Regions from separate parts of the Jeotgalibaca sp. PTS2502 genome, predicted to be linked through region 1. Evidence: predicted binding sites of a transcription regulator. Region 1 holds the regulator's gene; each other region holds the start of a gene.
The links. Region 1 encodes CtsR, which represses protease genes until heat stress. Its sites were predicted from a motif close to TTGGTCAAAAAAGGTCAAANA; they were not measured.
Positions count from the first base shown of each region.

Region 1 (10,523 bases):
TATTCCTGTACCAGTTGTTTTTGTTTGAACGATGGAGGGACGCAGGAGGCTAAGGAAATGCGTGCGATTGGAAGAGCACGTCCAAGCAACAAGTCTTGTAGAGAGTCAAATGCTTTCTACTATACGGACAAGTTGTGATGGGGAGGGAAATTTAAGTACCGAAGTTCCTGATGTCACACTGCCAAGAAAAGCTTCTAGTTAGAAACCAACTGCCCGTACCGCAAACCGACACAGGTAGTCGAGGAGAGCATCCTAAGGTGAGCGAGCGAACTCTCGTTAAGGAACTCGGCAAAATGACCCCGTAACTTCGGGAGAAGGGGTGCTGACCGCAAGGTCAGCCGCAGTGAATAGGCCCAAGCGACTGTTTATCAAAAACACAGGTCTCTGCAAAATCGAAAGATGACGTATAGGGGCTGACGCCTGCCCGGTGCTGGAAGGTTAAGAGGAGAGGTTAGCTTCGGCGAAGCTTTGAATTGAAGCCCCAGTAAACGGCGGCCGTAACTATAACGGTCCTAAGGTAGCGAAATTCCTTGTCAGGTAAGTTCTGACCCGCACGAAAGGCGTAACGATTTGGGCACTGTCTCAACGAGAGACTCGGTGAAATTATAGTACCAGTGAAGATGCTGGTTACCCGCGACAGGACGGAAAGACCCCATGGAGCTTTACTGCAGGTTGATATTGATTGTTTCTGCTACATGTACAGGATAGGTAGGAGCCATTGAAGTCGGGACGCTAGTCTCGATGGAGGCGTCATTGGGATACTACCCTTGTAGCAGGACCACTCTAACCCGCCACCCTTATCGGGTGGGGAGACAGTGTCAGTCGGGCAGTTTGACTGGGGCGGTCGCCTCCTAAAATGTAACGGAGGCGCCCAAAGGTTCCCTCAGAATGGTTGGAAATCATTCGTAGAGTGCAAAGGCAGAAGGGAGCTTGACTGCGAGACCTACAAGTCGAGCAGGGACGAAAGTCGGGCTTAGTGATCCGGTGGTTCCGCATGGAAGGGCCATCGCTCAACGGATAAAAGCTACCCTGGGGATAACAGGCTTATCTCCCCCAAGAGTTCACATCGACGGGGAGGTTTGGCACCTCGATGTCGGCTCGTCGCATCCTGGGGCTGTAGTCGGTCCCAAGGGTTGGGCTGTTCGCCCATTAAAGCGGCACGCGAGCTGGGTTCAGAACGTCGTGAGACAGTTCGGTCCCTATCCGTCGCGGGCGTTGGAAATTTGAGAGGAGCTGTCCTTAGTACGAGAGGACCGGGATGGACACACCGCTGGTGTACCAGTTGTTCTGCCAAGGGCATTGCTGGGTAGCTATGTGTGGACGGGATAAACGCTGAAAGCATCTAAGCGTGAAGCCCCCCTCAAGATGAGATTTCCCATCATTTTAAATGAGTAAGACCCCTGAGAGACGATCAGGTAGATAGGCTAGAAGTGGAAGTGCAGCGATGTATGGAGCGGACTAGTACTAATCGGTCGAGGACTTAACCAATAATAAAACGGTAATGACGTAAAATGGGTTTTAAACCAAGGGTTTCATGTTAACTATTCAGTTTTGAGGGAACAACCTCAGCAAGACAACAAAATATGTGCGGTGGCGATGGCAAGAAGGTCACACCTGTTCCCATCCCGAACACAGAAGTTAAGCTTCTTAGCGCCGATTGTAGTGAAGGGTTTCCCTTTGTGAGAGTAGGACGCTGCCGCGCAATATTTTGTTTTTTTTATTGTCTTGAGTCATTAGCTCAGTTGGTAGAGCATCTGACTTTTAATCAGAGGGTCGTAGGTTCGAGCCCTACATGACTCATTTAATGCCGGCTTAGCTCAGTTGGTAGAGCATCTGATTTGTAATCAGAGGGTCGAGGGTTCAAGTCCTTTAGCCGGCATCATTAAGGAAGTGGAGATCTATCCTTAGACCTTCACTTCCTACTTTTTTAGCACTCATAGCTCAATTGGATAGAGTACCTGACTACGAATCAGGCGGTTGCAGGTTCGACTCCTGCTGAGTGCATATCATAACAATAACAAGCGTATGTCTACTGAGTAGAGATACGCTTTTTTAATAGACTAGGGGATTATAAGTTCAGCCATCAATGTCTAGCTCCCAAGTCCTGACCTAGTGAAAAAAAGATAAATTTGCCCCATTGCGCGCTTCGCTGCTCGCTAACGCATATCATTCGACTAACCCGCTGAAGCGTGAAGTCTCCTGACAATTCAGGGTCAAATTTCCTATTTTTTCATAGGCCAAGGCGGACTTGTTCGCTTTTCTTAATAAAAGAAGAAGAGTTTAAATTTATACTGAATTAGGCTATAATAATAAGTCATACAATAGAAATAGGTCAGCAAATCAAGCCAAGTATTTGACACTTAAGACTGAATGGCTTACTATTTAATTGTAATAGTCAAAATTAGTCAGGTGAGAGGAGGCAGTTCCTTTGCAAAACCAAAATATGTCCGATATTATCGAGGCCTATATTAAACAGATTTTAAATACTGAGGAACAGGTTGAAATTCGCCGTAATGAAATGGCAACTCATTTCAACTGTGTACCCTCACAAATTAATTATGTGATCAATACCCGTTTTACTGAGCAACATGGTTACTTAGTGGAAAGTAAACGCGGTGGTGGTGGTTACATTCGCATTATGAAAGTTAAATTTTTAGAAAAAGTTGATTTGCTTAATGAAATGATTCGTATTGTTGGGAATAGTATTGGCGAAAGGGACGCTTATGCGGTTGTCCAAAATCTCTACAATCAAAAGATCATTTCTAAGCGAGAAGGAAACTTGATACTGGCCGTTATGGATAAAGCCTTTTTACAAGCGTTGCAAGAAAATGAAGATGCGGTTCGAGCAGGATTATTGAAAAAATTACTAACAAGCTTACGTTATGAAGCATAACTGATAAAGAAAAAAATGCTGTAAAGGAGGCGTTATGAATGGATGAACTATTTACACAAAAAGCTAGTCGGGCACTCTCACTAGCAACAGAAGAAGCTCATTATTTTAAACACCAAACGATTGGCACAGAGCACATTTTACTTGGGCTGATTCGTGAAACAGAAGGAATTGCTGGTAAAGTTTTGCGTAGCTTCCATATTGATGAAGCGATTATTCGTGATGAAGTTGAACATCTAACAGGCTACGGTACGGCACGTCCACTAGCAAATCAATTTGCACCGATGCCATTTTCGCCTCGCGCTAAAAAAGTAATGATGTATGCAACTGCAGAATCGCAAAAGCTGGGTGTCCCTCAAGTTGGCACAGAACATATTTTACTGGGGACATTAAGAGAAGAAATCTTAGCAGTTAAAATACTTAAAAATATCGGAGTAGACTTAAACCAATTACAACGTACTCTATATGAAAAAATTGGATTAAAAGATGTACCGAAATCAGCAACTAAAGGGGCTAAAAAAGCTCAAAAGGCAGCTGATGGAACACCAACCCTAGATGCCTTAGCGCGTGATATGACAGACCTTGCTCGAAGCGGACAATTAGACCCAATTGTCGGCAGAGACCGTGAAGTGAAACGTATTCTGCAAGTCATTTCACGTCGTACAAAGAACAATCCTGTTTTAGTAGGAGAACCAGGAGTTGGTAAAACAGCTATTGTAGAAGGATTGGCTCAAAAAATTGTGAACGGCGAAGTCCCCGAAACATTAGCGAATAAACGCTTAATGATGCTCGATATGGGTTCACTTGTAGCTGGGACCAAATATCGTGGTGAGTTTGAAGAGCGGATGAAGAAAATCATTGATGAAGTGTACCACGATGGCAATGTTATTCTATTTATTGATGAATTGCATACCTTAATTGGAGCTGGTGGTGCTGAAGGAGCAATCGATGCATCTAATATCTTAAAACCAGCGCTTGCTCGTGGAGAGCTACAAACGATTGGTGCGACAACATTAGATGAGTATCAAAAGTATATTGAAAAAGATGCCGCTTTGGAACGTCGCTTTGCTCCTATTACGATTGACGAACCGACTGCTGAAGAAACAACTCAAATTCTTAAAGGAGTTCGTAGCCGTTATGAAGAACACCATCATGTTGAAATCACGGATGAAGCGATTGAAGCTGCGGTAGCCTTATCTGTTCGCTATATTACGGCCCGTCGTTTACCAGACAAAGCCATTGATTTAATTGATGAATCAGCAGCTAAAGTCCGTCTTGATGTGACTCATGGCGATACGCCTGCTGGTAAACTAGAAGATGAAATCGAGCGTCTTGCTCAAGAAAAAGAAGAAGCAATTCTTGCACAAGATTTTGAAAAAGCAGCCCGTATTCGAAAAAAAGAATTATCAAGAAAGCAACGCTTAGAAAAGGTTCGTGCCCAGTCTTCTGCTCAGGATGAGGGTCATTACACTTTAAGTGTTGATGAAACTGATGTTGCTCAAGTTGTTGCTCTGTGGACAGGTATCCCTGTTTACCAAATGGAACAAAAGGAAAGTGAGCGCCTCATGAGACTTGAGAAAGTGCTTCATGAACGTGTTATCGGGCAAGAAACAGCAGTGAGTGCCGTTTCAAGAGCGATACGCCGTGCACGATCAGGTTTGAAAGATCCAGCCCGCCCAATTGGCTCATTCTTATTCTTAGGACCAACAGGTGTTGGGAAAACCGAATTAGCGAAAACACTCGCTGAAGCCATGTTTGGTGAAGAAGATGCCCTTGTTCGAATCGATATGTCTGAATACATGGAGAAATTCTCAACGAGCCGGTTAGTCGGGTCACCACCTGGTTACGTAGGATACGATGAAGGCGGCCAACTGACAGAGAAAATTCGCCAAAAACCTTACTCTGTTATTCTGTTAGATGAGGTTGAAAAAGCACATCCTGATGTCTTTAATATTTTACTTCAAGTATTAGACGACGGTCATTTAACGGATTCAAAAGGGCGAAAAGTGGACTTTAGAAATACGATTTTAATTATGACATCTAATCTTGGTGCAACAGCCTTAAGAGATGAGAAAATGGTTGGTTTCAATGCTAAGGACGCTAAACACGATTATACAGCTATGGAGAAACGAATTCGTGAAGAATTGAAGAACAGCTTCCGACCAGAATTCCTAAACCGAATTGATGAATCCATTGTGTTCCATTCATTAGGTGAAAAAGAATTATCTGAAATTGTTAAACTGATGGCAAATAATATTGTTAAACGTTTAGAAGACCTTGATATTCACGTTAAAGTAACGCCAGCAGCCATTCAAGTGATTGCTAAAGCTGGCTTTGACCCAGAATATGGGGCCCGTCCCATTCGCCGTGCGATTCAGAAAGAAATCGAAGATCGCTTGAGTGAAGAAATATTAAGCGGAGCGATTAAGTACGGAGACCATGTCACGCTAGGTGCTCGAAATGGTACGATTAGGATGACAGTTAAAGAAAAAAAGGAGACTCCCATAATGGAAGAAAAGGGAGAACTCGTTAATAACTAAAAATAAAAACCCGTTTGTCCACATGTGGATAAACGGGTTTTTATTTTTAGTTCTTCACATCTTCTAAAATATACAAGCGATCAAAATCAATTTCAACATCATAATCCCCAATTTGAGTGTGGATATCCTGAGTAATTGATTTTAATAACGTCTCGTTTGTTTCTGAGCTACTAGAAGGAACCACAATATCGAATTGCATTAAGGGTCGATCCTTGTTTTCCACAATGCGAAAATCATGGAATGTCAAATTCATAGAATAGGATTTTAAAATCGCTTTAATCTGTTGATAGACTTTTGTATGCCGTTCGTTTTGAACCGCAATCGGATCCACATGACAAACCAATTCCACATCCAGTTCCTCTAAAAAGCGTTTTTCAATCTGGTCAATTAGTTGATGCGCACGCGATAAGCTCCAACTATCATCAATCTCAATATGAATGGTCGCATGGGTTTGATTAGGCCCATAATTATGGACTAACAAATCATGGTAGCCCACAATCATCTCATACTGGTCGAGTAAACCAATCATTTTCCGAATAGCGTCCTCGTCAGGTCGAATCCCCAACAGATCATTAATAGAATGATGAATCATTTGAAGGCCACTAAAAATAATGAAGACAGCCAATACAGCGCCGGCGATGCCGTCCACTTTCCAATCCAACCAATACTCCACTAAAGAGGCTAAGAGAACAACGATGGTTGAATAAACATCATTGAAGCTATCCTGTGCAACGCCCTTTAAGGTATTGGAATGAATGGCCTCAGCAATGACTTGGTAAAATTTCCCTTGAAATAACTTAGCGATAATAGAAAAAAGTAGTAAGATGACAATTAATGGATTCATTTTTAGAGTGCCGGGATGAATGATGCGATCGATTGAAGAGACGAGAAACTGGCCTCCCACAAAAATAATGACTAATGAAATTAAAAGCCCACTAATATATTCATAACGCTCATGACCGTAAGGGTGTTCTTGGTCGGCAGGTTTAGCAGCAGCATAAAAACCAAAAAGGGCTAGAATAGAAGAAGCCGTATCAGATAAGTTATTCATAGCATCGGTAATAATGGAAATACTACCTGATAGGACCCCTGCTAATAACTTAATCGCAAATAAAACAAGGTTGGAAGCTAATCCAACTTTTCCGGATAAAATGCCCAATTGCACACGGTTATCTGTTTTGACTTTTTTACTAAGATACCGTTGAAGCCATTTTGTTAACATGTACACGCCCTCCAAAAAAGAGATAATTTTCATATTATCCTATAAGTTATAGGAGATGTCTAGTTTTTCATATCATTTAGTGTTCTCATTGATCTATGTTAAAATGATAGCATAAAGATAGAAGGAGCGATTAGTATGAGTATGAAAAATTCAAAAAAAGCCTTATTAGTTGGACTTGCTGCCACAGCGGCGGTTGCTGCAGTTGCTGCTGTCGTTGCCTATGAAGAAGACACAGTGGATCGAATTGGTTCGTATATTAATCGCCACCGTGTAAAAAGTTTCGTTAAAAATAAATTCAAAGGAAGTGCAAAAGTCTTAAAGGCTGTGGATGCCATGAGTGATCGTGAAATCGACACCTTATTAAAGATTTTTGACCACACTGGCAACTGGAAAGACGCTGCTCTAGATGCATTCTCAGACGTAAAAGATAAAGCATCAGACTACAAAGGCAATGTCGTTGATACGGTTGAAGACATTTTTAACAAGTAAAAAAAGAGTTTTATAACTTAAAAAGGAAGTTGAGAAAATGATCTCAGCTTCCTTTTTTGTCTTAGTCCATTAAAAAATGTCTGTAATCATCGTTAATCCTAGGTAAGTATTCATGGCCGTATTCGGGAAGTGCAAAGTGACGGAGAGCTACCTTTTTCAGAATTCCAACTGGTGGAATTTCCACGTATTTGGGTGAATAAGACGAATCAATGGGAAACAGATAATCAAGGTAACGATATTCGACCTTCTCAGATGGAACAGGCTGAGTGGTTAATGGTATGGGTGTGTCGCGCGAAGAACGCTATTTGAATAAAGTCGGCCAGATTGAAGATGACTACCGTATCCAGTTTTTTCAAGAACACTTGAGCTGGCTGCATAAAGGGATAATAGAAGGATCAGCTTGCTTTGGTTATCATCTATGGATACCGATTGATTGTTGGTCTTGGCAAAATGCCTACCGCAACCGTTATAGTTTGATTTCGACCAACATTCATACACAAGTTAAAACCATTAAAAAGTCTGGCTACTGGTATAAACAAATGGCTGAAGACAATGGCTTTAATCTCCCAGATCACTTGCAAGAGCTTATAGTTGATTAATTTTAAAAAAAAAGTCGACAATGTTTAAAAATAGAGTAAAATAGATAGGAATTATAAAACAGGTCGAAAGAGGTGAAATATGCAAAAATATGTCTTTATATCCAATGATATCCGCGATAAAATTATGACAGGGGTCTATGCGATTAATGAGCAATTGCCGTCAGAAAAAGAAATGTGTGTCGATTATGGTGTCAGTAAAATGACTATTAAACGCGCTTTAGATATTTTAGTGGCAGAAGGACTTGTGATTAAACGAAGAGGATCAGGCACATTTGTGAAGGATTTGGGTGAGAGCCAGATGAAGCATATTCACATGGCCAACCAATTCCGAGGAATGTCGGCCATGAATCAAGACAAAGCGATCAGCAGTAACGTATTGAATTTTTCAGTTCGAACAGCGTCACCGGAAATCGCTTCTCAACTAAATGTCACAAAAGACAGTTTTATTTACGACATTTACCGTGTTCGTCTAGTTGATGGGGAGCCGCGTGTTATTGAACAAACTTACATGCCGATTGATGTGATTCCTTCTTTAAAAATGGAACACGTTCAGAGTTCGATATACAATTATATTGAGAGCGAACTGAAATTAGTTATCCAGAGTGCCCACCGAACCGTTAGTGTCCGTAAGGCAACAGATTTTGAGGCTGAAAAGCTAGGTCTAGAAAAAGGTGATCCTGTTGCGGTAGCAGAGCAAGTTGGTTACCTTAATACTGGTGAAGCCTTTGAACTATCAACATCAGTCCATCGTTATGACTATTATGCCGTTCAAATGATTTTTACTCGAAACTAACAAACGACCAGCCGAGAGCTGGTCGTTTTTTGTCGATAATGAGAGACAGCGTCAAAAATTGAGCTGTCTCTCACACTAAGGCAGATGAAAAGCACTTGAGCCTAAGCCCAAGTACTTTCTACTGAATCAGTGCTTGATTTTGCGAAACAGAAATGACTCGATTGTTAAAGGCTGAATCATCATTCAAACGAGTTTCTAACACGAAGCCATTAATATCTGGATGAGTATTCATTTCGGCAATAGAGCGATATAGCTGGCTCAATGCTTCTTGAATATCGTCACTAATCGCTAAACTTTTTTCCGCTAGTTCAGCTGGCAACTGGTTAATCGTTGATTCTGAAGCTAGAACACCAAAATTCTTTTCTTTCAAAAGGTCGATAGAAGCTAAGATGTCGCCAGCTGATCCATAAAGGACATCACTCTCAACTGTATAGTGGGCATATTTTTGGGCAATATCGCTTGTTTTTTCGGTAATCGATTTGCCGATAGACCGCTCGATTTGTTCTTTAGTGATGCTACCTGGTCGAATAATCGTTGGTACATCAGTCGTTAAATCAAGAACGGTTGACTCGATTCCAATTTGGGATGGACCACCATCAATAAAGGCCGCCACGTTATCTTGGAAATATTCCGTTACCTGTTTAAAAGAAGTCGAAGACAATTGTCCCGATACATTAGCTGATGTGCCAGCGACAGGTTTGCCTAACCCTGCAATCAGTTGTTTGGCAATATCATTATCGGGTAAGCGGAAACCCACTGTCTTTTTACCGGCATTAACGTTTGGCGAAACAGTATTTTCTTTGACTTCAAGAATGATTGCTAATGCTCCTGGCCAAAAGTCAGCCATTAACGTTTGCGCATCATCCGTCACATATGCGACTGCCTTCACCATATCAACATCCGAAACATGAAGGGTAACCGGGTTATCTTTTGGTCGTTGTTTCACTTCAAATAAACGATCAACTGCCTCATAGTTCGTTGAGTCGACACCAATGCCATAAACTGTTTCAGTTGGGAAAACGACCACTTCACCCTCTGCTAAAGCATCAATAGCTTGGTCGATTTGTAATTGTATACATTCTTCAATCATTTTAATTAATCACCTCAAGGTTAAATATCACTACACACCTTATGTATTATGCGCTCATTTTTGAAAAAAGCAAAAATCTTTACTTAATTGAAGCAAAAAAAATTATTTTTCAAAGCGGGCATGGATGGCTAGGTAACTGAGCAATAGATCATCCATGGTTTTTAAGTTAACACCCGTCTCTTGGAAAAAGCGCTCAATACGGTATTGCAAAGTATTGCGGTGAACATACAAATCATTAGCAGCCTTAGAAATATTACCAAGATTTTGCCACATGGCCATGACTAATTCATTGCCACCATCAATTGCAAAAATGGCTTCCTTTAAGCGGTTGAGAATCGTGCTTTTTGAAGCAGCTTCATAAGTAAAGTAGGTAATAGCGTGTTCGGCTAAGGTGGCAATCTTTTTGCGCTGGTAATGAGAACGGCGGTTCATGAAAATCTGCTGTTCCTCAGCAAATAAGGCAGGCAGTTGGTTATCAACTGGCCAATTTTGTCCTAAATAAACGGTAGTTTGAACAGTAAAATCATCGTCCAAGACATTTAAAATGCCTTCAATTTCTTCTAAGAGGTCAATATGGCTCGGGTTATCAATGACTAACACACCATACGTCTCGGTTATAAAGAAGCCGTCTTTTACAAAACTCAAGGTATTTTTAAAAGCATCTAACCATAGTTGGTAGTCGAAGCTGTCATCATCGGCGTGTTTGATGGACACCTGTAAGAGTTGGACCTTGTTAGCGTTAGTAGGTATATCACTAGACTGTTCAAGCAGAAACCGCGCCCAGCGATTAGTTTGTTTTTTGAAATGAACCACTTCTGGTGTTGTTAGTTGGACAATTAGTTTTTTTTCACGGTCAGAAATGGAATCAGCCGGGAAGTGCAGCCAGTTATCTTCGTAGGG
Region 1 covers NZ_CP019433.1:1,827,586-1,838,108, forward strand. The annotation lists rRNA gene BW721_RS09130 (23S ribosomal RNA) at 1-1,488, shown strand, start outside; rRNA gene rrf (5S ribosomal RNA) at 1,587-1,702, shown strand; tRNA gene BW721_RS09140 (tRNA-Lys) at 1,728-1,800, shown strand; tRNA gene BW721_RS09145 (tRNA-Thr) at 1,807-1,879, shown strand; tRNA gene BW721_RS09150 (tRNA-Arg) at 1,931-2,004, shown strand; gene BW721_RS09155 (CtsR family transcriptional regulator) at 2,429-2,893, shown strand; gene BW721_RS09160 (ATP-dependent Clp protease ATP-binding subunit) at 2,932-5,430, shown strand; gene BW721_RS09165 (cation diffusion facilitator family transporter) at 5,477-6,652, opposite strand; gene BW721_RS09170 (hypothetical protein) at 6,788-7,141, shown strand; partial or broken gene BW721_RS09175 (family 1 glycosylhydrolase) at 7,414-7,740, shown strand; gene BW721_RS09180 (GntR family transcriptional regulator) at 7,820-8,533, shown strand; gene BW721_RS09185 (L-threonylcarbamoyladenylate synthase) at 8,652-9,623, opposite strand; gene BW721_RS09190 (helix-turn-helix domain-containing protein) at 9,726-10,523, opposite strand, start outside.

Region 2 (10,523 bases), 870 kb from region 1:
ATTTAATTCCTTTATCTGATATGAAGAAATCCTTCCAAGCCGCTTTAGAAGGGCCAGAAGGCAACCAAGGTTTCGGCTTAGATTTAAAAGAATTAGAAAAATCAACAAAGTGTGTCATTGACGGTCAAGAACATGTAATCAAAACAGGTGATGTTGTTATTGCCGCTATTACAAGTTGTACAAATACGTCTAATCCTTTTGTTTTAATATCCGCAGCTTTATTAGCGAAGAAAGCTGCCGAAAAAGGCCTGTCAGTATCGCCAATTGTAAAAACATCGCTGGCTCCAGGGTCAAAAGTTGTGACAGCCTATCTAGAAGATGCTGGTCTGATGCCGTATCTAGAAGCGTTAGGTTTTAATTTAGTCGGCTATGGTTGTACAACGTGTATTGGGAACTCAGGTCCTTTGCTACCAGAAATTGAAGAAGCGATACAAACAGGTAATTTGCTAGTATCTTCTGTACTGAGTGGTAACCGAAACTTTGAAGGACGGATTCATCCTCTAACTAAAGCCAACTATCTAGCATCACCGCCTTTAGTTGTGGCCTATGCCTTAGCAGGTAATGTGAATATCAATTTAACCACTGAAGCACTTGGCAAAGACAAAGACGGGCGAGATGTCTTTTTAAGTGATATTTGGCCAGAAGCAACAGAAGTCAATGACTACATTGACAAATATGTTACGCCAGAACTCTATCAAAAATATTATGCAGAAGTTTTCCATGCTAACGAAGACTGGAATGCGATCCAAACCACTGATGAAAATGTCTATGAGTGGGATATGGCTTCAACATATATTGCTAACCCGCCTTATTTTGAAGATATGAGTCCAGAAGCAGGCGAGATAGAACCATTAGTTAATCTTGGTGTGCTAGCTAAATTTGGGAATTCTGTTACGACAGACCATATTTCACCTGCCGGCGCTATCGGTATGCGTTCACCTGCTGGTAAGTTCTTAAAAGAAAATGGCGTTTCGCTTCGAAACTTTAACTCGTTCGGTTCGCGTCGTGGTCATCATGAAGTCATGATGAGAGGAACCTTTGGAAATATTCGGATTCGAAATCAAGTGGCAGAAGGTACGGAAGGTGGCTACACCACTTATTGGCCAACTGGCGAGATTATGACGATATATGATGCAGCTATGAAATACAGAGAAGACGGTACTGGGCTAGTAGTAATAGCTGGTGAAGATTACGGTATGGGTTCTTCGCGTGACTGGGCTGCTAAGGGAACAAGTTTACTAGGTGTAAAGGCTGTTATTGCCAAGAGTTATGAGCGGATCCACCGTTCAAACTTAGTGATGATGGGTGTCTTGCCTCTTCAGTTCTTAGAAGGAGAAGATGCAGATACACTTGGTTTAACGGGTGAAGAAAGCTTCTCTGTTGATTTGCCAAGAGAAACTGGTATTCGTGAAGTTGTTAATGTTCGAGCGCTTCATCCAAATGGCGAAAAAATTAACTTCCAAGCAATTGTACGTTTCGATGCGGAAGCAGATATTCGTTATTACAAACATAAAGGTATTCTTCCGATGGTTGTCCGTAAGAAATTGGAAACCATGCAGACATGAATCCCGAAAGAATTGAAGGTGAAAGAATGGAAATTGTAGGCGGCTTAGCAAATATCTATGCTTGTGATACCGAAATCAGTTCGATCATTGATGATGAATTGGCGTACGCGGGTTATAGCATCCAAGAATTAATGAATAATGACGCTAGTTTCGAAGAGGTTATCTTTTTACTGTGGTACCGTCATTTACCGACTCAAGACGAGCTCGCAACTTTTCAACAAGAATTGAAAGATTGGTCGAGTATTTCAGGTGAAGTAGAAGCTTGTTTAAGAATTCAAACACGACAAAATCTTCATCCGATGAGTGTTTTACGTACGACGGTCTCTTTGTTAGGGGTTTTTGATCCTTATGCTGAAGAAAATTCAGAAAAATCAGTTAAGATTCAAAGCTTATCTTTACAAGCGAAAATGCCAACAATTGTTGCTGCTTTTTCAAGGCTTCGTAAAGGGTTGAATCCGATTCAACCGAGAAATGATTTAGGATTTACTGCTAATTTTCTTTATATGTTAACGGGTGAAGAACCGACAGCAACTCAGGTAAAGGCATTAAATCAAGCGCTTGTTCTTCATGCCGATCATGAACTGAATGCATCGACCTTTGCTTCTCGTGTGTCAGCGTCAACCTTATCAGATGTATACTCTTGTGTGACTACTGCTATTGGCACGTTAAAAGGGTCGCTTCATGGGGGAGCTAACGAGCGAGTATTTGATATGCTAGAAGAGATTTATAACAATGGAACAGCTGCAGAATATTTACAGAAAAAGTTAGATTCTAAAGAAAAAATCATGGGTTTTGGCCACCGTGTTTATAAAACAGTAGACCCACGTCAAAGTTATCTAAAAGAAATGGCTTATCAACTGACTCATGATACGGAAGATGCGAGATGGTACGATATATCAGTCGAAATTGAAGAGTATATCCGTGATGCAAGAGGGTTAATACCCAATGTCGATTTCTACTCTGCAACGGTCTATCATGTGTTGGGAATTGAAAGTGATCTCTTTACGCTGATTTTTGCTATGAGCCGTGTATCGGGTTGGTTAGCACATATTAAGGAGCAGCGCGAAAACAATAGTTTGATTCGTCCGCGTTCACGCTATATTGGCCCAAGTGGTCAAGTTTATATTCCAATTGACAAGCGATAGTAACCAAGGAGGATGTTTATGGTAGATGGAGCAAAAATTCAAGTGGTTGATGGTAAGTTAGTGACACCTGATTATCCTGTTATTCCCTTCATTGAAGGAGACGGGATCGGACCAGATATTTGGAAAGCAGCTGAACGCGTTTTTGATGCAGCAGTTGAGAAAGCCTATCAAGCAAAACGCAAAATTGTTTGGAAAGAAGTTCTAGCAGGAGAGAAAGCATATGACCAAACAGGAGAATGGTTACCTAAAGAGACCCTCGATGTGATTGATGAATACTTGATTGCTATAAAAGGACCTTTAACAACACCGATTAGTGGCGGTTTCCGTTCGTTGAACGTTGCTTTAAGGCAAGTGCTTGATTTATATGTTTGTTTACGGCCTGTTCGTTATTTCGAAGGGGTACCATCACCGTTAAAGCAACCTGAATTAACAGATATGGTTATCTTTAGAGAGAATACAGAAGATATTTATGCCGGTATCGAATTTGAGAAGGATAGTGACCAAGCACGGAAAATAATTGACTTCTTAATTAATGAAATGGGCATCAACAAGATTCGTTTCCCTGAAACAAGTGGGATTGGTATTAAGCCTATTTCTAAAGAAGGGACAGAGCGTTTGGTTAGAGCAGCTATTAGGTATGCCATTAAGGAAAATCGTCCGACAGTCACACTCGTTCATAAAGGTAATATAATGAAGTACACAGAAGGAGCCTTTAAAAATTGGGGATATGACCTAGCTGAAAAGGAGTTTGGCGATGCTGTCTTTACTTGGCAACAGTATGATCGGATTAAAGCAGCAGATGGAGCGGATGCAGCGAACAAAGCGCAAGACGAAGCTGTTGCTGCCGGTAAAATTATTGTCAAAGACGTCATTGCAGATATTTTCCTTCAACAAATTTTAACGCGTCCAGCTGAATTTGATGTTGTGGCGACTATGAACTTGAATGGGGATTACATTTCAGATGCTCTTGCTGCCCAAGTAGGCGGTATTGGTATTGCGCCTGGAGCGAATATTAACTATCTGACCGGGCATGCTATTTTTGAAGCAACACATGGGACGGCACCGAAATATGCAGGTCTTGATAAGGTTAATCCATCGTCAGTTATTCTCTCTGGAACTTTAATGTTAGAGCATATTGGATGGGGAGAAGCAGCTGATTTGATTATTGCTGCTCTTGAAAAAACCATTTCAAATAAAACGGTAACCTATGACTTTGCTCGTCTAATGGATGGCGCAACTGAGGTAAGCTGTTCGCAATTTGGAGACTTGTTAATCGAAAACTTATAAGGACTGATTAGAAACAATCGAAAAAACATTCGATTGTTTCTTTTTCGAGCAAATGTCCTATAATAATTTCAAAAGTTTGGTAAAATAGGTTAGAATAAGCTTCTTTCTAGGAAGGTCAAACAGCGACACTTAATTATTGACCTTGTTTGACCTTTGTTATACAATGAGAAATGTAAAGAGAGAAATTATCGCATAGGAGGAAACTAACATGAATTTAATACCTACAGTTATCGAACAATCATCACGCGGTGAACGCGCTTATGATATTTATTCAAGACTTTTAAAAGACCGCATCATTATGTTGAGTGGCCCAATTGACGACAATACAGCTAACTCTGTTATCGCTCAATTATTATTCTTAGATGCTCAAGATCCAGAAAAAGATATTTATATTTATATCAACTCACCAGGTGGTTCTGTATCAGCAGGGCTTGCGATTTACGATACAATGAACTTTGTTAAGGCAGATGTTCAAACAATCGCAATGGGAATGGCAGCTTCAATGGGTAGTTTCTTATTAACAGCAGGAGCTAAAGGGAAACGTTTTGCCTTGCCAAACGCTGAAATTATGATTCACCAACCATTAGGCGGTGCGCAAGGTCAAGCAACTGAAATTGAAATTGCTGCACGACACATTTTAAAAACGCGTGAGCGTTTGAATAAGATTTTATCTGAAAAAACAGGACAACCAATGGAAGTTATTGAGAGAGACACTGACCGTGATAACTATATGAGTGCTGATCAAGCAAAAGAATATGGTATTATCGATGAAGTGATGACAAGCTCTAAAAGTTTAGCGTAATGTGTTTAAGGCAGCCGATTATCAGGCTGCCTTTCTTATTGCGCATAATGGGACGACAAATGACCAATACAACTATTAAAAAATAGTAAGAAAACAAAGTTAAAAGTATAAAGGCTTGTCAAATGCTATTAAAATTGTTAGAATAAAATGCGTAAGGTTAAGAAATGCAGATTACTTCTCCTTTTTTCAACTAAAAATAAAATAATATTTTTTAAAGAAGAATTTTTCTTTGTTGGACTTAAATCGTCCAATATATTAGAGATGGGGGATTATATGAAGAATTCCATTTCCGTCTTACAGAAAATAGTTCCTGATTTATTATCAGTTCTTCATTCTCGTTATCGAATTTTGAAAGAGATTCGAGAGTCCGCACCAGTTGGACGACGGGCGTTATCGGAAAAGTTGAATCAGTCTGAACGTACCTTACGCACAGAAACAGATTTTTTACGAAAAAACGGTATTATCTCTAGTTCCAAGGCTGGTATGACCTTGACTCTTAAAGGGAAGAAGATTCTTTTTGAACTTGAACAAACTGTTGATCAGTTTATGAAGATGAATGAAAAAGAAGAGGAACTAGCTAAAAGGCTGAAATTACAACTCTGTCGCATTATACCGGGAAACCTTGATGATGACCCGGACGTGCTCGACCAGTTAGGAATAGCAGCAGTCGAAATGTTCGATGAGCTTTTACCAGAAGGTGAATTCATCGTTGCAGTAGCAGGTGGAAGTACCATGGCCGCTATGGCAAGACATATGACGACAGATTTATCTGATAATCGTAAGTTCACATTTGTTCCGTCACGAGGCGGCTTAGGTGAAGTGATGTCCATTCAAGCCAACACTGTGAGTGATCTGATGGCGCAAGCAACAGGCGGGGAAAATACAGCATTATTTGCTCCGGACAACCTAAGTGCACAGGCACTGGATTCATTGAAAGATGAACCAACCATTCGTTACACAATTAATATGATGAAACGTGCGAATTGCTTGTTATATAGCATCGGAAATGCTAAAGTTATGATGGAACGACGGCGCATGTCAGCTGACGAAAAAGAACGGTTAAATGAGAGTGAAGTAGTCGGAGAAGCATTTGGGTGTTACTTTGATGAAAAGGGTAATATCACCTCTCGTTTATCGCGTTTTGGTCTTCAAATGGAAGACGTCGAAGAAATTCCCTATGCGATAGCCATAGCAGGAGGAGAATTAAAAGCAAAAGCGATTAAAGCTTATTCACATATCGCACCTGATCATACATGGCTTGTAACAGATGAAGGTGCCGCTAACTCGATTTTAAAAGGGGATACCCTTTAAAATAAAAAAACTGATTATCCTAAAGGAGGAAATCTTAGTATGACAACAAAAATAGCAATTAATGGGTTTGGACGTATTGGTCGTCTTGCATTCCGTCGTATCCAAGAACTTGAAGGTATCGAAGTGGTAGCAGTAAACGACTTGACTGACGCAAAAATGTTAGCTCATTTGTTAAAATATGACACTACACAAGGACGTTTCGATGGTGAAGTTGTAGTTAACGAAGACTCATTCACAATCAATGGTAAAGAAGTTAAAATCTTCTCACACAGAAACCCAGCTGACAACCCATGGGGTGAGTTAGGTGTAGAATTTGTATTAGAATGTACTGGTTTCTTCAACAGTAAAGATGCAGCAATGGCTCATATCGAAGCTGGCGCAAAACGCGTTCTATTATCTGTTCCTGCAGGTAGCGATGTTAAAACAATCGTTTACAACGTTAACCATGAAACATTAACAGCAGACGATGTTATCGTATCTGGTGCTTCATGTACGACTAACTGTTTAGCTCCTATGGCTAAAACATTGAACGATGAGTTTGGTATCGTTTCAGGTCTTATGACTACAATCCACGCTTACACAGGTGACCAAAACACATTGGATGCTCCACATGCAAAAGGTGACTTCCGTCGTGCTCGTGCCGCTGCAGAAAGCATCATCCCTAACACAACTGGTGCTGCTAAAGCAATCGGTGATGTTTTACCAGAACTTAAAGGTAAACTTGATGGCGCTGCACAACGTGTTCCTGTAGCTGCTGGTTCGTTAACTGAATTAGTTACAGTTCTAGACAAAAAAGTTACTGTTGACGAAGTTAACGCTGCAATGAAAGCTGCTGCTAACGAATCTTACGGTTACAACGAAGATCAAATCGTTTCTGCAGACATCGTAGGAATAACTTATGGTTCATTGTTTGACGAAACTCAAACTAAAGTAATGACAGTTGGAGACCAACAATTAGTTAAAACTGTTTCTTGGTACGATAACGAAATGTCATACACAGCTCAATTAGTTCGTACTTTAGAATACTTTACTAACCTATAAGATTTGAATTAATCCGATAGCGGATCGTAAAGAACGAAAAGCGGGGAAGCATCGCGCTTCTCTGCTTTTTTTATGAAAACTCAAACTGGGGGTCATTCTATGACAAAGAAAGTTGTAACAGACTTAGCTGTAACAGGTAAAAAAGTTTTAGTTCGTGCAGATTTCAACGTACCAATGAAAGACGGCGAAATTACTAACGATAACCGTATTGTTCAAGCATTGCCAACAATCAAATATTTATTAGAAAATAACGCAAAAGTTATCCTATTTTCTCACTTAGGTAAAGTGAAAACGGAAGAAGACAAAGCTAAATTGTCTCTTAAACCAGTTGCAACACGCCTAGGAGAATTATTAGGCAAAGACGTAACATTTGTTCCGCAAACACGTGGTGCAGAATTAGAAGAAGCAATCAACAATCTAAAAGACGGGGATGTTTTAGTATTTGAAAACACTCGTTTTGAAGACGTTGATGGTAAAAAAGAAAGCAAAAACGATCCTGAGTTGGGTAAATACTGGGCTAGCCTAGGTGACTTGTTCGTTAACGATGCATTTGGAACAGCTCACCGTGCTCACGCATCTAACGTAGGAATCGCTTCAAACTTAGAATCAGCAGCAGGTTTCTTGATGGATAAAGAAATCAAATTCATCGGTGGCGCTGTTGACGAACCAGCACGTCCTTTCGTAGCTATCCTTGGTGGAGCTAAAGTAAGCGACAAGATTGGTGTTATCGAAAACCTACTAGAAAAAGCTGATAAAGTTATTATCGGTGGCGGTATGGCTTATACGTTTGCTAAAGCAGAAGGTAAAGAAATCGGTACATCTCTATTAGAAGCTGACAAAGTAGAATTAGCTAAAGACTTAATTGCTCGCGCAGGCGACAAATTAATTTTGCCAATCGACGCTCATTTAGCAACGACATTCAGCAACGATGCTTCAGCAGGTATTGTTTCTGCAGATGAAATGCCTGAAGATAAAATGGCATTAGACGTTGGTCCTGCAACTGTAGAATTGTTTGCTAAAGAATTAGAAGGCGCTAAAACAGTTGTATGGAATGGTCCAATGGGCGTATTCGAATTAGACAACTTTGCTAAAGGAACAATTGGTGTTTGTGAAGCTATCGCTAAATTAGACGATGCAGTAACAATCATCGGTGGGGGAGATTCAGCTGCTGCAGCAATGCAATTAGGCTTTGCTGAAGACTTTACTCACATTTCAACAGGTGGCGGTGCTTCTCTAGAATACCTAGAAGGTAAAGAACTACCAGGTGTTGCATCAATTTCTGATAAATAAAAACCGTTGTAAGATCAAGTAGGAGGATTATTATGCGTAAACCAATTATCGCTGGTAACTGGAAAATGAATAAAACTGCTGAAGAAGCGCACGCGTTTATCGAAGCAGTTAAACATGCCGTACCATCAAATGACAAAGTAGATTCAGTAATTGGATCACCAGCTTTGTATTTAGAAAAAATGATTTCAGATAGCAAAGGTACTGACCTTAAAGTTGCTGCTCAAAACTGCTACTTTGAAGAAGAAGGAGCATTTACAGGCGAAATCAGCCCGAAAGCTCTTGGTGCATTAGGAACTGACTATGTGATTATCGGACACTCTGAACGTAGAGAATACTTCCACGAAACAGATGAAGATATTAACAAAAAAGCACATGCAATTTTCCGTAACAACATGACACCTATCGTTTGTTGTGGTGAAACACTAGAACAAAGAGAAGCTGGGGAAACAAATGACTGGATTAAAGGTCAAATTACTAACGCTTTGAAAGATTTGACTGCTGGTCAAGTAGCTAGCTTGGTTATTGCTTACGAACCAATCTGGGCAATCGGTACTGGTAAATCATCGACATCACAAGATGCTAACGACACATGTGGCGTTGTACGTCAAACAGTTCGTGACTTATATGACGCTGATACAGCAGATAAAGTTCGCATCCAATACGGTGGAAGTGTTAAGCCAGAAAACATCCAAGAATACATGAGTCAAGAACATATTGACGGTGCTCTTGTAGGTGGCGCAAGTTTAGAAGCAGACTCTTTCTTGCAACTATTGGAGGCAGTAAAATAATGACTAAAAAACCTGTAGCAATCATCATTCTTGATGGCTTTGGTAAGCGTGACGAAACAGTTGGTAATGCTGTTGCTCAAGCAAATAAACCAAATTTTGACCGCTACTGGAACGAATTTCCTCATGCAACAATGGCAGCATCTGGTTTAGCTGTAGGCTTACCAGAAGGCCAGATGGGTAATTCAGAAGTAGGACATACAAATATTGGTGCTGGTCGTGTTGTCTACCAAAGTTTAACACGTATCGATAAAGCAATTAGTGATGGTGAGTTTTTAACAAACCCAGCATTAACAGCTGCTTACAACCATGCGCTTGACAATAACTCAAGCTTGCATTTATTTGGTTTGTTGTCTGACGGTGGTGTACACAGTCACATTAACCATGTACTTGCTTTGCTAGAGAGTGCAAAAGAAAAAGGAATCAAAAACGTTTACCTACATGCTTTCTTAGATGGACGAGACGTTGATCCTCATGCTGCACCTGGTTATATCAAGACAGTAGAAGATAAAATGCAAGAACTTGGAGTAGGCGAAATTGCATCAGTTTCAGGTCGTTACTATGCAATGGACCGCGACAAACGTTGGGAACGTGTTGAAAAAGCATATGACGCTGTTGTCCTTGGAAAAGGTGAAGAATTTACATCTGCTCAAGCAGTTGTAGAAGCAAGCTATGCAAACAATGTAACCGATGAATTCGTTATGCCAAGTGTCATTGTTAAAGATGGCAAACCAGTTGCGCCAGTTCACGATAATGATGCTGTTATCTTCTTTAACTTCCGTCCAGACCGTGCGATTCAATTATCAAATGCCTTTACAAATGTAGAGTGGGCAGAATTTGATCGTGGCGTACGTCCGGAAAATGTTAAATTTGTTTCAATGACACTATACCAAGATTCTGTTATTGGAGAAGTGGCTTTCCCGCCAATTCCATTAACAAACGTGGTTGCTGAAGTGTTGAGTAACAAAGGCTTAACACAGCTACATGCTGCTGAAACTGAAAAGTACCCACACGTGACATTCTTTATGAATGGTGGTAAGCATGATCCATATGAAGGCGAAGACCGTATTCTGATTCCATCACCAAAAGTAGCTACTTATGACTTAAAACCAGAAATGAGTGCTTACGAATTAGGCGATGCAATGGCGAATGCTATTGACGAAGACAAGTACGACGCTATCATCTTGAACTTTGCAAACCCAGACATGGTGGGACACTCAGGTATGTTAGAGCCAACCATTAAAGCAATTGAAGCTGTTGACGAAAACCTAGGTAAAGTCGTTGATCGTATTTTAGC
Region 2 covers NZ_CP019433.1:399,480-410,002, forward strand. The annotation lists gene acnA (aconitate hydratase AcnA) at 1-1,565, shown strand, start outside; gene BW721_RS01980 (citrate synthase) at 1,592-2,710, shown strand; gene icd (NADP-dependent isocitrate dehydrogenase) at 2,729-3,997, shown strand; gene clpP (ATP-dependent Clp endopeptidase proteolytic subunit ClpP) at 4,206-4,799, shown strand; gene BW721_RS01995 (sugar-binding transcriptional regulator) at 5,073-6,110, shown strand; gene gap (type I glyceraldehyde-3-phosphate dehydrogenase) at 6,150-7,151, shown strand; gene BW721_RS02005 (phosphoglycerate kinase) at 7,251-8,441, shown strand; gene tpiA (triose-phosphate isomerase) at 8,474-9,229, shown strand; gene gpmI (2,3-bisphosphoglycerate-independent phosphoglycerate mutase) at 9,229-10,523, shown strand, end outside.
Region 2: clpP (ATP-dependent Clp endopeptidase proteolytic subunit ClpP) is a predicted target of CtsR. The motif match lies at 4,131-4,151, and genes of this name have one in related genera.

Region 3 (10,523 bases), 780 kb from region 1:
TGATAGTCTTGATAGGTCTTAATCAGTTGTTGATTGAATGTTTCTGTTTGCGGATTTTCTGACAGAACTCGTCTATAGAATTCATACGATTCCTCTGTCCGATATATTTGAGATGCATCTTCCAAAAAATAACCGGTATAAATTGGATACTGACTCTCTACAACATTTCTAAAATTTGTATTATAAACACCGCTAATCTGATAGCTATATTGCTCTATTTCATTTTGAGCGTTTCTAACTTCTAAATTAATTGACTCTCCTACTACTTTACTGAAGTCTTCATTATTAAATGCTAGTAGCGAATAGACATCTGGAATTGCTAGTTCATTACTATTGTCTTTAGGAAAATCACCTGAAATAAAGGTAACATTATCTTTATTATAATCATGAGCTATGTTAAAAGGTACATGATTTTTAACAAAGTTGAATCCTATATTTTCTACTGGTGACACAATGCCAACATATTTTTTCACTGAATCTGTGAAGTCTATCTGAGAAAAGGTTTGGTTAAATGTATTAAAATTAAAATCATAGTTCGATTGAATATCCTCCGACACTAGAATGACTTCCTTTACGTAATCAATATCATTTACACGTTGAACATCTGCAGTTGAAAAACCAATACGCTCACCATCAAAAGAACTTAATATACCCTTATCATTATACGTTTCTACTGTATCTGAGTTTAGTTTTTGCGTATCCAAAACAATCATATTATCTCCGATTCCAGCAAATATTTTCTGAAAAGACAACGTTGAATTAGAACGGTATGCAGAAAAAGCTAAGATGAACATCGTCATAATCATAATTGTTGGGATGGCTGTTAAAAATATTTTCTTCCAAGTCCGTTTCAAATTATTGGTTGTATACTCCCAGACATGATTGCTAGCTTTAGCGTCCTTTAAATTAGTTATTTTACTCTCTTTTTGGGATTTTTTTGTTGAATTTTCATGTTTAGTCTTTATTAAGGTGATTTTTTTATGCTGAAGTTTGTATACAACGTCAGCAGCCTCAGCTAAGGCCTCATCGTGAGTTATAACAACGATTAAAATCCCTTTTTCCTTTAATTTATCTAAGTAAGTCATTATCTTATCTGTTGTCATTCCATCTAGATTGCCTGTCGGTTCGTCCATAAGCAAAATTTGTGGTTCTGTAATAACCGCCCTTGCAATGGCAACTCTTTGTTTTTGGCCCCCACTTAATTCAGATATTAAGTGGTCTTTAACGTCATAGATATCTAAATCTTTGAACACCAAATTGATTTTTTCTTCAGAAAACTGTCCTGAAAGATAAATATTTTCATAGGCAGTAAAGTTTTCCAATAATTTATAATCTTGAAAAACCATTCTCATATCATGTGACCTTATTGAAGCCCACTCATTATTTGAAATAGTAGAAGATTGTTTTTCAAACAACTTAAATTCCCCTGTATAGTCATTATCTAGTCCGAAAATAATATTAAATAATGTTGTTTTTCCACTACCGCTTTCTCCTATAAGCACATGAATTTTAGAAGAATCATCTAAGCTCATTGTAACATCTTCCAATATTAGTTCGCCGTCATACCTCTTTCAGAGATTATTGATTTCAAGCATTTATACTCCTCCAAAAAAAGAGCCAATGTGTTGACTCTTTTTAGAATTAAAAACTTATATATCGAACCATGGCGTATGATAGTACCTAGCTGAAACTAATACTTGTCCTTGTCTATCTAATAGCGGTTGCCCCCAAAAACTTGTAGAAGCGCTCTGATTTGGAGCTAAAAGAACATTTTTATTTCCAATAAACTGATTTCCTGCGCGAATAACTCTTAAAGAAAAATAACCACTTTCATTTTGAGCATTTGCTGTACCAATACTTGAAACTCCATTAGCATCCCACTGCCAACTTGAGTTCCAAGTGCCTTGTGCTGCTTGTACACTAGGTAAAGAGAGACTAAAGATAACTAATAGTCCCAAAATCATTAAAGATAGTTTTTTCTTCATATTTTTCCACTTCCTCTCAATATATTAATATAAATATTTCACTCAGATACTTTCAAAAACTTACAATTTACTTGGCTTCTTCAAGTTCTTTAATTTCAGAATACTTTGTTATATCATAATAGTTCTCTCTAGGGTTATCTGTTGGCTTTACTTCAATACCCTCGCCACTAACGATATAATATTTTTCAGGTTCGATTTCCTCATCACTTATTAATATATTCGAAATATTTTCACTCACTTCATTTTTTCTGACAATAGCCTTTGTCTTTGTAATGTAAATATATACTGAATTCCCGACTTGAATTGCCCCGTAGTTAGCAACTCTTTCGAATCGAGATAAATCTGCGATTCCAACAATATACAGTTGTCCGTCTTGATTCACCATAGTAATATCATTTAAATCCGTAACATCTATAAACTCCCTAGTCTTATCTTGATAGATTTTCCAACTAAAAAAGCCACCAATTAATACAACAAGCACTAAGATACTCAATAAGATACTTTTTTTATATTTCATATTACTTATCCTTTCTCATCCGAGGATGTTTGTCATAAAAATAAAATACTTTTTTATTCTATGATTATATTTAATATAACACAGAATAGTTAATTTCTAACCAAATAGTCATATATGACTATTTGGTTAGAAATTAACTAAAAAGCGCACCCTATTGGGTAAATTGAATAAGAGAATCTATATAATTATTTGTAGTTAACTATACAAGCTAACATCAAAAAAGCCGTGTAAATGTATATAACATCTACACGGCTTTTTACCAATCTTTTATTATGATTTCAGTCTTGAGTAATACTTCAATAAGGACATTGGCTCGTCTTCGGTTTCAAAATAATAATTTTCAATGACATGTTTATAATAGCTAATGACTTTTTTTCCGAAGGTTTCTGAAGATAATTCTTTGATCAATTCTTGTCGCTGGTCTACCCACTCTTGATTTATTTCAGCCTGTTTTTGTTCGATCACATGGTTAACAGCAGCTGGCAGTTCATGATCATCCTTGTAAAGTGATCCTAGCGTCGGATTTTTAATAATACCCTTTAGGTAATCATTTTCCTTCGCTACGACTGGACAATCGTTCATAATGCTCTCTAAATAAGTGAGTCCCTGTGTTTCACTTGCAGACGCACTCACATAAACATCTGCCATTTGATAGCATTCATAAACAGATTCGTTGTTCACTTCGCCTACAAATGTCACAACTTCCTCTAACCCTTTTTCTGCCACTAATTCTTCTAGTGATTGTCGCGCAGGACCATCGCCAACAAATATTAATTTGGCATTTGATTGGCCTTCTAAAATACTTGGGAAAGCGATAATCATTTTATCAAGGTCTTTTTCAAAAGCTAACCGTGATAAGGATAATAAAACAATATCCTCTTCATTTAAGCTTAGCTTTTGTCTTAATTCTTTCTTTATAGAGGGATTTTTTTCTACTCGTGTCACGCCAGTTGGAATCACTCTTATTTCTTTAGAGACATGATACGAACGTAAGGTATCCTTCATGAGTTGGCTAGGAACAATCACGCCTTTTGTTCGGTTACAGAACGCACGCGAGACTATTTTAACATCTCTTACCTTAATAATTTTACCATTGGCAATGTAATGCAAATATTTTTCATACATCGTATGGTAAGTGTGAATGGTCGGTATTTTTAACATATAGGCAACAAATTTCCCAGTCAATCCTAAACTAAATTCAGTATGGGTATGCACAATATCGATCCGTTGTTTTTTCGCTTCTTTTAAAGCCTTAGAAAAACCTTTTATGGCAATTCTTCGGTCCTTAAATGAGAAAAATGGAATACTTTTCAGTCGAACAATACCGTCTTCGCTATCAGGAGCGTTGGGATCTGTTGTTGTAAAGATAATCACATCATGCCCCTGTGCTTCAAGTTCATCTTTCAGAACTTTGATCGAAGTCGATACTCCACTAATTTGTGGGAAATATGAGTCCGTAAACATTCCTACTCGCATGTTTTCACCCTCTATCACTCCAGTAAGTTTTTTTATAAATTAAGTATATAGGAACCCATTCAAAAAAAACACTAGACTTTAGTCCAATAATCAAAAAAGGAGCTAGACAATTACGTCCAGCCTCCACCCTTTTTAACTTAATGATTCTGTTAGTTCTTCAACTAGCGCAATAACTTCTTCAACAGTTGAACACTCATTAATTGCTTTGTGAGCAAGAGCTTCCATTTCTTTTGAATCTAGTTTAGCTAGTAAGCTTCTTGTTTTTAGGATACTTGATGCACTCATTGAGAATTCATCTAAGCCTAGTCCTAATAACAATGGTACTGCTGTTTGGTCTCCGGCCATCTCGCCACACATACCAACCCACTTACCTTCAGCATGAGCTGAATCGATAACGTGTTTCAATAGTGTTAAGATAGCTGGGTTATATGGTTGATATAAGTATGATACGCGTTCGTTCATACGGTCTGCAGCCATTGTGTATTGGATTAAATCGTTAGTACCAACACTGAAGAAGTCAACTTCCTTAGCGAATTGGTGCGCCAATACAGCAGCAGCTGGAATTTCAATCATAATCCCTACTTCGATTTCATCAGATACTGATTGACCTTCAGCAACTAATTTAGCTTTTTCTTCTTCCAACATTTGTTTTGCTTCTCTAAATTCATTTAAAGTTGCAATCATTGGGAACATAATACGAAGTTTACCATATACAGACGCACGTAATAACGCACGTAATTGCGTACGGAACATATCAGGTTCTGCTAAACAGATACGGATTGCACGGTAACCTAAGAATGGGTTCATCTCTTCAGGCAATTGAAGATATGGTAATTCCTTGTCACCACCGATATCCATTGTACGAACAACAACAGCCTTGCCATTCATACCTTCGAGAACGGCTTTGTAAGCTTCGAATTGTTCTTGTTCAGTTGGAAACTGCTCTGAATCCATGTATAAAAATTCAGTACGGTATAAACCAATTGCTTCTGCACCGTTATCATTAACACCTTGTAAATCTTTAGGTGTACCAATGTTTGCGGCTAGTTCAACATGCTTACCATCTTTTGTGACAGTTTTAGCATCTTTTAGTTTAGCCCATTCTACTTTTTGCGTTTCAAAAGCTGTTTGTTTTTCTTTGTATTCTGCTAACGTTGCTTCATCTGGATTAACAATAATGTTCCCATCTAATCCATCGATGATTACCATTACGCCATCAGCAGCTAACTCTGTAATCGTTTTTGTTCCAACGACAGCTGGTATTTCCAACGAACGAGCCATGATAGCTGAGTGAGATGTACGTCCACCAATATCGGTTACAAAACCTTTGACATATCGACGGTTTAATTGTGCTGTATCACTTGGTGTTAAGTCTTTTGCAACAATAACAACTTCTTCTTTAATTGTTGCTGGGCTAGGAATTTTAACCCCTAATAAATGCCCCATAACACGTTCAGTTACGTCGCGAATATCAGCTGCGCGTTCTTGCATATATGGGTTATCAACCATACCTTCGAACATAGCGATAAACAGTCCTGATACATCTGCTAATGCTTGTTCAGCATTTACTTTGTTATCAGTAATATTTGATTTGATTGTATCTAACATTTCTGGATCCGAAAGAACCATCACATGTGCATCAAACACTTGTGCTTCTTCTTCACCTACTGCAATAGCAACATGATCACGGATTGCCTGAACTTCACGCTTCGCATTCTCAAAAGAATCCAGAAGTCGAGTAATTTCGCCTTCTGGATTATCTATTGTTTTTTTAGCAAAGGTTAAATCAGGTTCCGTTAATAGATAGGCTTTACCGATTGCGATACCATCGCTAGCAGCAATACCCATTAAACGGTTTTCCATATTATTCAGCTAACCCTTCTTTTTTAAGTGTTTCGACGATACCAGCCATAGCTTCAGCTTCGTCTTGACCTTCAATTGTAATTGTTACATCTGCGCCTTGGCCAACACCAAGTGACATAACTCCCATGATTGATTTCAAGTTTACTGATTTACCTTTATATTCAAGGTTAATATCAGAGTTGAATTTACTTGCAGTTTGTACAAGTAATGTTGCAGGTCTTGCGTGAATCCCTGTTTCAGCAGTAATATGAAAATCTTTTTTCTCCATTGTGCTAATCCCCTTTTTTATGAATTTATAGGTTAAAAGACCTCTCCTTTTACTCCACAAATTTTTTAAAAATAAGCAAAATAAAAAAACAGGAAATATAACCCTTTCATAGAATAAGATTACCATTTTTTCTCAATAAGAACAACTATTTTCAAAGTAAATCTCATTTTTGATGAGAAAATCTCATCAATTATTATAAATCGATGATTTATTGATGACGCTTATCCTTAAGCCTTTCTCATCTTGCTTGTAAGACATCTAAGTTAAAAAACTTGAAAGTCAAAATTGGTCAATGTATAATAAGATCACAAGGTTAAATGACCTTGAATTGATAAAAAAAGTAATTAAATAACAATACTCATCAGAAAGGAAGTTAAGCCCATGAAATGTATGAATTGTGAAAAAAATGAAGCATCCATTCATTTGTATGCAACCCTCAATGGTCAAACTCAAAAATTAGACCTTTGTCAAAATTGTTATCAACAGTGGCAAGCTTCACAAAATAGAAATCGCGGCGGTATGGGATTCTTTGGTTCGTCTGCTAATAACGGTAACCCTTTTAATATGGGTGATTTGGAACAATTCTTCCGTCAACTCCCTAATCAAAATCGTCAACAACCATCACAAGACCCTGCTAGTCGTCCTAGTAAAGGACAAGGCGGTAGCGGCTTGCTAGACCAATTTGGTGTTAATTTAACGGAGCTAGCTAGACAAGGTGCCATTGATCCTGTTATTGGCCGTGACAGTGAAATTGCTCGTGTCATTGAAATTCTAAATCGACGCAATAAAAACAACCCCGTCTTAATCGGTGAAGCAGGTGTTGGTAAAACATCCGTTGTAGAAGGACTTGCTCAAAACATTGTCGATGGCGATGTGCCTCAAAAGCTACTCGATAAAGAAGTCATCCGATTAGATGTTGTTTCACTTGTTCAAGGAACAGGTATCCGTGGACAATTCGAGGAACGGATGCAACAACTGATGAATGAAGTAAGAGAAAACAAGAAAATCATTTTATTTATCGATGAAATTCATGAAATCGTTGGAGCAGGAAGCGCTGAAGGTAGTATGGACGCAGGTAATATTCTAAAACCAGCCTTGGCTAGAGGTGAACTACAATTAATCGGTGCCACAACCTTAAATGAATACCGTAAAATTGAAAAAGACCCTGCCCTTGAACGTCGTTTCCAACCCGTTCGTGTTAATGAACCTACACCGGAGCAAACCTTGATTATTCTACAAGGTTTACGCAACAAGTATGAAGACTATCACAAGGTGAGCTATTCAGATAAAGCTCTAGAGGCTGCGGTTCATTTATCACATCGCTATATCCAAGACCGTTTTTTACCGGATAAAGCAATTGACTTACTTGATGAATCAGGTTCTAAAAAGAATCTATCACTAAAATTAGTTGATCCCAAAGAAATTGATGACCGTATGGAAACAGCTGAGCAAGAAAAACAAGCTGCTCTTCACGCAGAAGACTATGAAAAAGCGGCCTACTACCGTGATCAAATTACTCACTTAAAGAATATGAAAGAAAATCCCCAAGCAAGTGGTGAAGATAATATCGTTACTGAAAAAGACATTCAGACTATTATCGAAATCAAGACTAATATTCCAGTTGGTGATTTACTTGAAAAGGAACAAGAGCAATTACGAAACTTGGATAAAGACTTGAAGACACATGTTATCGGTCAAGATGAAGCCGTTGATAAAGTTGCCAAAGCAATCCGCCGTAACCGTATTGGCTTTGCTCGTAAAAACCGTCCAATTGGTTCCTTCTTATTTGTCGGACCTACAGGTGTTGGTAAAACAGAATTAGCTAAACAATTATCGATTGAAATGTTTGGCACAGAAGATGCCATTATTCGCTTTGATATGAGTGAATATATGGAAAAACATGCTGTTTCAAAACTGATTGGATCACCTCCTGGTTATGTTGGCTATGAAGAGGCTGGACAATTAACCGAACGTGTCAGAAGAAACCCATATAGTATTGTCTTACTTGATGAAGTAGAAAAAGCTCACCCAGACGTGATGCACCTCTTCCTACAAATTCTTGATGATGGTCGCTTGACTGATTCTCAAGGTCGTTCTATTAGCTTCAAAGATACGATTATTATTATGACCTCTAACGCTGGCACAGGTAGTCAAGAAGCTAATGTTGGCTTTGGCGCTGCCCTATCTGGTCAAACAAAATCGATTTTGAATCGTTTAAGTGATTACTTTAAGCCAGAGTTCATCAACCGCTTTGATGCGATTGTCGAATTTAACTCTCTATCTAAAGAAAATCTATCCGAGATTCTGTCGTTGATGTTGGAGGATGTTAATCGTATTCTTCAAGATAAAGATATCACTATTATTATTAGCGATAAGGCTAAGGAGAAACTAATAGATGTCGGCTACAATCCTGCCATGGGTGCTCGTCCACTTCGCCGTGTCATTCAAGAACATATTGAAGACCGAGTAGCTGACTATTATTTAGATAATCCGCACATTAAAACGATTCTATTTGATGTCAATGAAGATAATGACATTGTTATTAAGGAGAATGACAGCCAGATAGATGATTAAAACTAAAAAGCACTCAAGATTGTACCGACCCCCAAAAGTTAGACCAAAAATCTAACGATTGGAGGTCGGTACATGAACTTGGGTGCTTTTTAATATCAATAAACCTTTTTAATCACTATAATCTATGTGTTGCATCACGTTCTCATCTCATTTTCAAAAAAACAATTGACAGTTTAACAATTTTGATACTATTATAATTTCAGTAAAAGGTTTATAATAGTTTTAACAATACAATTTAACTTAGCGAGGGGTGTGTCACATGAAATTAATCGATGTAACAAACAGCCATTTTGACTTGGTTCGTGAACAATTAGCGAATACTGACGCTTCAATGGTGAAGGTATTCTCACTTGGTCAAACGACAGTCATTTATACTGGCGCCCCGACACACGAAGACATTATATTACTAAATCGTAATCGCCGTGTAAAACAGAATGAGATTGATTTTGTTTTAAATAAGTTATTACAAATGACAGTAGATGATGTTGAAGTGATGCCTGGACACAACTTTGTAGAGCTTTCATATATTAAGTAACATGATAAGAGAAAAAGGAGTGGGAAAATTCCCCACTCCTTTTTTATCGACATTTTATAGTAATGCTTTTAGTTCGATATCTGGATACTTATCTGCAAACCAACGCATTGCAAATTGGTTCTCAAATAAGAATACCGGATGATCAAAACGGTCCTTACATAGTAGGTTACGACTTGAAGACATATTCACATCTAAGACATCCTCATCAATCCAACGGGCAATCTTAGATCCCATCGGCGTCATCTCGACTTCTGCATTATATTCATTCTTCAAACGGTACTCAAAAACTTCAAACTGTAATTGTCCAACCGCACCTAGGATAAATTCTTCGGTATGATAGGTTTTATACAGTTGAATGGCTCCTTCTTGAACCAACTGCTGAATACCTTTATAGAATGATTTTTGTTTCATCACGTTTTTAGGTGTGACCTTCATAAATAATTCAGGTGTAAATTGCGGTAGCGCCTCATATTGAAGAGCTTCTTTCCCTTCATAGATGGTATCACCAATTTGTAAATTACCTGTATCGTATAATCCGATAATGTCACCAGCAACTGCACTCTTCACGCTTTCTCTTGAGTCAGCCATAAATTGTGTTGTATGCGCTAACTTCATTTTCTTACTTGTGCGGTTAACGATAACATCCATACCAGGCTCAAATTCACCTGAACAAATTCTCACAAAAGCAATACGATCACGGTGAGCTGGGTTCATATTAGCTTGGATTTTGAAAACAAAACCTGTTAATTCTTCCTTAGCTGTATCAATATAGTCGCCTTCTTCTGTCTTATGGGCACTTGGACTTGGTGCAAAATCAATATAAGCATCTAGGAAAGTGTGAACGCCAAAACCAGTTAAAGCTGACCCAAAGAAGACAGGTGTTAATTCCCCTTTAGCAATCGCTTCTTCTGAAAAAGCATTTCCAGCTTCATTCAATAGCATTGCATCTTCAATTGCTTGAGTGTAAATCGTTGATTCTTTGATTGGGAAATCACCATCAATTTCACCATCTTCATTGAGTGGTAAGAAATCATTGCCGCCATTTTGCTCAGGATGCGTTAATTCAACACGTTTGTTGTAAATATCATACAAGCCTAAGAATTGTTTCCCCATCCCCATTGGCCAATTCATTGGATAAGCGTCGATTTCTAGCACGTCTTCCAATTCAGCAATTAAATCCAACGGCTCTCTACCATCGCGGTCCAATTTATTGATAAACGTAAAAATAGGAATACCACGCATCCGACAAACTTTAAATAATTTCTTCGTTTGCGGCTCAATTCCTTTACCACTATCAATAACCAT
Region 3 covers NZ_CP019433.1:1,047,227-1,057,749, forward strand. The annotation lists gene BW721_RS05130 (ATP-binding cassette domain-containing protein) at 1-1,532, opposite strand, end outside; gene BW721_RS05135 (hypothetical protein) at 1,650-1,985, opposite strand; gene BW721_RS05140 (hypothetical protein) at 2,053-2,502, opposite strand; gene BW721_RS05145 (glycosyltransferase family 4 protein) at 2,773-3,978, opposite strand; gene ptsP (phosphoenolpyruvate--protein phosphotransferase) at 4,111-5,841, opposite strand; gene BW721_RS05155 (phosphocarrier protein HPr) at 5,843-6,109, opposite strand; gene BW721_RS05160 (ATP-dependent Clp protease ATP-binding subunit) at 6,491-8,683, shown strand; gene BW721_RS05165 (DUF1827 family protein) at 8,943-9,218, shown strand; gene BW721_RS05170 (peptide chain release factor 3) at 9,273-10,523, opposite strand, start outside.
Region 3: BW721_RS05160 (ATP-dependent Clp protease ATP-binding subunit) is a predicted target of CtsR. The motif match lies at 6,385-6,405, and genes of this name have one in related genera.